2 regions of the Limosilactobacillus allomucosae genome follow, and region 2 is predicted to be linked to the other one. Evidence: a T-box and tRNA genes for the amino acid it is inferred to sense, from the RefSeq annotation. Region 2 holds a T-box; the other holds one or more tRNA genes.
What was found. A T-box is a leader RNA that pairs with one kind of tRNA and senses whether it is charged. The one in region 2 lies ahead of leuS (leucine--tRNA ligase), so its partner is inferred to be a tRNA-Leu.
Positions count from the first base shown of each region.

Region 1: it has a tRNA-Leu gene. The T-box ahead of leuS (leucine--tRNA ligase) is inferred to sense a tRNA for this amino acid. The anticodon was not compared.

Region 1 covers NZ_CP154878.1:272,566-275,705, reverse strand. Annotated here, with positions in the region: gene ABC765_RS01195 (glycoside hydrolase family 2 TIM barrel-domain containing protein) at 1-900, opposite strand, end outside; tRNA gene ABC765_RS01190 (tRNA-Leu) at 1,118-1,203, opposite strand; gene ABC765_RS01185 (SprT family protein) at 1,247-1,696, opposite strand; gene ABC765_RS01180 (Tex family protein) at 1,701-3,140, opposite strand, start outside.
Region 2 covers NZ_CP154878.1:1,858,181-1,861,320, forward strand. Annotated here, with positions in the region: gene leuS (leucine--tRNA ligase) at 1-1,565, opposite strand, end outside; T-box leader at 1,634-1,847, opposite strand; gene ABC765_RS08655 (ROK family protein) at 1,903-2,817, opposite strand; gene ABC765_RS08660 (FAD:protein FMN transferase) at 3,100-3,140, shown strand, end outside.

The sequences.
Region 1 (3,140 bases), 770 kb from region 2:
ATTATCCCAGAGATGAGCATCCTTAACTTTAATGTCATGTACGGCAACACGTTCAGCAGCCGATTTTCTTTCATCAACGACCAGATTGCCCTGGGCGTCAAAGACTTTGATCAAAACCTGACCATCTTGTCCCTGCAGCTTTAGATCCACGTTAAAGATGCCGGTTTTGAAGTCATCAGTTACGCGTGGCTTAAGATCCAAGTCTTCCAAATGCAGCTTAGGCTGACCTAACAGCTTGACGCTTCTAAAGATCCCAGAAAAACGGAACATGTCTTGGTCTTCCAGATAAGAAGCCGTGCTGTGCTTATAGACGCGAACTGCCAAAACATTGTCCGTGTCCTTCAAATAAGGCGTCAGGTCAAACTCGCTGGGCGTAAAGCTGTCTTCTGCATAGCCGATGAAATGACCGTTCAGCCAGACATACATCGCGCGCTCAACACCCTCAAACCGAACACGAACTTTTTTTCCGCGCAGTGATTCGTTTAGATCAAAGTGCTTGACGTATGAGCCATTGGTGTTATCAGTTCCCTGACTGAATGAGCCGACCTGCAGATCATCAGGACTCAAGGCATAGGCTGGGCGCCGATAGATCTTGCCGGCCCATGGATACCAGATGTTGGTGTATTGGTTTTGAGCATAGCCGTTTAATTCGATCATGCTGGGAACCTTGATCAGATCCCATTGACTGACATCATAGTCCGGTGCATAAAATTCCTTAATGCGGTTTTGCGGATCCTTGGCAAAGGCAAAACGCCACTGACCATCCAAACTCTGGGTAAAGCTGCTGCTTTGCTGACCAGTTTCGGCATAATCAAGATACCATTGATGATCACTGTGGGCTGGCAGCTGATTGACCCGGAACGTCTGTGGATCATCCAGCCATTTTAAATCTGCTTGCATTAAAAAGCGCCTCCTCAAATCAAATTATTCTCTGTCTATTTAGTATAGCGCTTTCATGAATGATAAAACAGTGTTGTTTCACTAAAAAATTTACTAAATTAATTGAAAAACCGCTCCAGTTCTTAAAAAATCAACTAAAAAAGTCCGCCCCTGCTTTTTCAAGGGCGAACTCAAAAACATAAAAAAAGCACCTGGCTAACGCCAAGTGCAATCGTAGTGCGGCAAAGAGGACTCGAACCTCCACGGTCTAAAACGACCACAAGATCCTTAATCTTGCGCGTCTGCCAATTCCGCCACTGCCGCATCAACAAATAACATTTTAACAGAAATGCTACTTGTTGGCAAACTATTTTTTGTTTAAAAGTTCAAAATGACTGCCGCAGCGCCGACAAACAAAACGCTGCACGTCAAAGCGTCGCATGCGACCAATCCGAATGCCGCAGCCGCTGCATTGATAGAGCCACTTAAATCGTTGCTCAGTTTGTCTAACCGCTGGAGCATAGCGCAGACCACCGACGCGTTTTAAAAGCGCCTTGAATTCAGAAGTATGGTGACAGTCATGACCAGCCAGATGCAGATGATAGTGACAGAGCTCATGCAACACGACGCCGCGCAGATTGGCCAGGTCAAACTCTTCGTACATCAAGGGATTGATATCGATATGATGATCTTTTAAATGATAACGGCCGCCGGTAGTCTTTAAGCGACGGTTAAACCAGATCCGGTGCTTAAATGGTCGCTGAAATGCCTGCAGCGACCAGGTCTGAGTCAATCGCTGCAGCTCTTCGTCAGTCATTTGGTCACTCATTTGGCTGAACCATCGTCAGCTGTACGCGCTGGCGCTTTAAGTCTACGCTCAGCACCCAGACGTCAACGATATCGCCGACTGCTACGACCTGACGCGGGTCCTTAATGAACCTCTTGGTCAGATGCGAGACGTGAACCAGCCCATCATGCTTGATACCGACATCAACAAAGGCACCGAAATCTACGACGTTGCGAACCGTCCCCTGCAGCTGCATCCCTGGCTTTAGATCCTCAATCGTCAAAACGTCTTGACGCAAAAGCGGTGCTGGCAACGAGTCACGCAGATCTCGTCCTGGCTCACAAAGCGAGGCAATGATATCTTTAAGCGTTGCCAGGCCGACTTTTTCACTGACGAACCGTTTGATATCCAACTGCCGCAGCCGCTGAGCAGCAGTCGATGAGCCCAGTTCACTGGTTATGCCGGCTGCCTGCAGCAACTGACGAGCAATTGCATAGCTTTCCGGGTGAATATCAGTGTTATCCAACGGCTCATCGCCATCCACGATTCGCAAAAAGCCCACCGCCTGCTGAAAAGCTTTGGGTCCTAGGCGGGGAACCGATTTTAGCTGCATGCGGCTGGTAAAGCGGCCATTTTCATTGCGATATCGTACGATGTTTTTTGCCAGCGTGGCATTCAGCCCGGCAATGTGTGCCAACAGCTGATAACTGGCCGTATTGAGATTAACGCCGACCCGATTGACGGCCCGTTCAACAACGGCATCCAGTTCAACTTTCAGTGCCGTCTTAGGCAGATCATGCTGATACTGACCAACGCCAATGGCTTCTGGACTGATCTTTACCAGCTCGGCCAATGGATCTTGGAGACGCCGGCCAATACTGATGGCACTGCGTTTTTCCACCGTCAAATCTGGGAATTCGTCACGCGCGTCTTGACTGGCTGAATAGACTGACGCGCCCGATTCATTAACGATTACATAATAAACGGGGCGCTTGATTTTTTTGATTGTTTGCGCCACAAAGCGTTCTGACTCACGACTGGCCGTCCCATTACCGATTGCAATCATCTCAACCTGGTAGTCCTCAATCAGCTGCAGCAGCTGTCCTTCTGCTTGCTGACGCTGATTTTCTGGTGCCGGCTTGTGCGGGTAGATAACGGCCACTTTGAGCAGCTTGCCATTTTGATCCAGAACCGCCAGCTTGCAGCCCGTCCGATATGCCGGATCAAAGCCCAAAACCACCTTGCCTTTGATTGGGGCCTGCATCAGCAAATGATAGAGATTTTCACCAAAAACCTTGATTGCCTGCTCATTAGCCTGGTCAGTCAGTTCGCGCCGCAATTCCCGCTCGATTGCTGGTCCCAAGAAACGCTTGTAGGCTTCGGCAGCCGCGTTTTTGACAAACTCGGCAGCGTTTTGAGCACTGCCTTTTTTGACCAGCCGGAAATTCAGATAATTCTGGACGATCTGCTCATC
Region 2 (3,140 bases):
CAGTAGTCCAGCGCTTCTTTAGAGGCAAATTCCTTTTCGTTGTGCGGATCCGTGTAGCGCAGCCAGTACCAAGAAGAACCAGCCCATTGCGGCATCGTGTTGGTTTCCCGCAGCCCATGTCGGCCATTTTCGTCATAAACGTTGATCCAGTCAGTAGCGTTGGCCAGTGGACTCTCACCAGTACCAGATGGCTCAATGTTCTTCATGTCAGGCAGCTTCAAAGGCAGTTCGTCTTCCGGCACCAATGAGGTCGTACCATCGTCCCAGTGAATAACCGGAATTGGTTCACCCCAGTAGCGCTGACGTGAGAAGATCCAGTCGCGCAGCCGGTAGTTGACCTTCTTGTGGCCGGCATCGTGTTCTTCCAGCCAGTCGATCATGGCCTTTTTGGCTTCCTTGATCTTCATGCCGTCAACAAAACCAGAATTGATGTGCTCGCCATCGCCAGCATAGGCTGCTTCTGAGATATCGGCATCCTTGATGATTGGCTTGATTGGCAGGTCAAACTTCTTGGCAAAGTCCCAGTCACGCTGGTCACCAGCTGGCACGGCCATCACTGCACCAGTACCATACGAAGCCAGTACGTAATCCGAGATCCAGATTGGCAGTTTTTCGCCATTGACTGGGTTGATAGCGTAAGCCCCCGTAAATACACCCGTCTTGTCTTTGTTCAGATCGGTCCGTTCCAGATCAGAGCGGCGAGATGTCGTTTCCTTGTAGGCTTCAACTTCGGCCTTGTGTTCAGGCGTCGTCAGTTCGTCAACCAGATCCAGTTCAGGGGCCAAAACAACGTAGGAAGCCCCAAACAGCGTGTCAGGACGCGTCGTAAAGACTTCGATTCTGCCATCATGATCAGCAATGTCAAAGAAGACGGAAGCACCTTCTGAACGACCAATCCAGTTGCGCTGCATTTCCTTAACGCTTTCTGGCCAGTCAACCAAGTCCAGATCATCAATCAGACGATCGGCGTAGGCCGTAATCTTCAAAACCCATTGCTTCATTGGCTTGCGGTAGACTGGGTAGCCGCCCCGCTCCGTCTTGCCGTCAACGACTTCTTCATTGGAGACAACCGTACCGCCCATGAAGTCAGGAGCCCAGTTGACCATGATCTCATCTTCATAGGCCAGCCCCTTCTTGTACAGCTGTTCAAAGATCCACTGCGTCCACTTGTAGTAGTTTGGATCAGTCGTGTTGACTTCGCGATCCCAGTCATAAGAAAAGCCCAGCGATTGAATCTGGTCTCTAAAGTGATCGATGTTTTGGTTGGTGAAGCCCTTTGGATTGTGGCCCGTCTTTAAAGCGTACTGTTCAGCCGGCAGACCAAACGCATCCCAACCCATTGGATGCAGCACGTTGTAGCCCTGCATCCGCTTCATCCGCGAAACCACATCCGTTGCCGTGTAGCCTTCTGGGTGACCAACGTGCAGACCTTGTCCAGATGGGTATGGAAACATGTCTAAAGCATAGTACTTCTTTTGGTCCTTGTTGATTTCCGCCTTAAAGGTCTTGTTTTTCTTCCAATAGCGCTGCCATTTCTTTTCAATCGTTTTGTGATCGTAAGCCATTAGCCCTGCTCCTTTTAAAATTCTGATTGTCAGTAAGTTGATCGTATAAAAAAACGCCCTGCAACTAAATGCAGGACGAATCAAAATCCGCGGTACCACCTGAATTCCACGCTTTATGCATGGCCCTTGAGATTCTTAACGCGAATTTCACGTTGCCGCCTACTATTGGTTCAGCGGCAATTTTTTGAGGCCAGTTCACCAACGTCTGCTCCAGGCTTGCACCGCCGCCTGGTCTCTGTAAACAGCTGAGTTGGCTACTAACTCCTCTACGATCAAAGATTACAAACTATTCTAGCAAGGACCGCCGCTAAGTGCAAGTCTCTTTTCTAATATATTTCTAATTTTGTTCATCGAGTTTCAGCAGCAAAGCATCTAAAGCCCCATACAGGTTGGCGTCGTTTTTGAATTTAGCCGGTTCGATCTTTGGCTTGACCATTTCTTTTTTCACGATCGGCATTGAATCTACCAGCTGGTCATATTGATTATTGATCGTCTTAATCAATATCGGCTGCGCGGAGATCCCACCACCGATAACGACCTTGTTTAAATCAACAATCGCCTGCATGCTCAAGATCAAGCAGGCAATCTGATAGCAATATTCGTTAAAGACCTTGGCGGCATCCGGATTGCCAGCTTCAATCATCCGAAAGGCCGCTAAGCCATCCGCACCTTCCGGCAGACCGGATGCCTCAATTACGTCCTGAATCATTTTGACAGAAGAACCGTTAAAGCCTGCCAAGCGATCCGTGCCTTCCGCCTTAAAGTTGGTTGGCACAAAATTCAGCATTCCGGCACCGGCATGCGCGCCATAGTTCAGTTTGCCATTGGTGATGATGCCGGAGCTGATGTCGGTTCCCAGCAAAATGGCTGCCGCATCGGTTTCACCATGCAGATTGCCCAGCCATGATTCCGCCAAAGCTGCCGCGCGTCCTTCGTTTTCAACGGCAATCGGCAGAATCTTACGGTAATGTTCCTTAAACAGTTTTGGCAGATCCCAGTTCTTCAAAAACGGCAGCGTATCGCTAAATACGACCACCTGCTTTTGCGGATCAACCTTGCCGGGAACGCAGACCGCCAATCCGCTGATCTGAGCTTGGTACTGATCAATAATTGCATAAAGCGACTTCATAAATTCACTCAGGCTGCTGGTAGGCGTCGGCACCTTGTCTTTTTTGGTAATCTGACCGGCGTTGTTCAGCAGGGCATACTTAATCGCTGTCCCACCGACATCGATACTTAAGAATGAATGCATGACTCTAGACCCCTTCCTTGATTTAACCTTTACGGGTCCATCTTACTCGTTTTAAATGATTTTTACTAGAGATATTGTGAATATTTTAGCAATTATTTGACAAATGCCGTGCAAACGGATTCATCGTTGTTTCATCAATTATTTTTTAAACAATAGATTTTAAATTTCCACCTGACTTTTAGACACGTTTGTTTGATAATTAACTTAATTTTGCTCGTTTCTAAAAGCCCCTCAAGGTTATAATGACATTAATAAACTGCAAGCGTAGAAAGGACGACTCCAATGGAAAACAAAACCCCTCTTTGGTCAAACGATCATCCCCA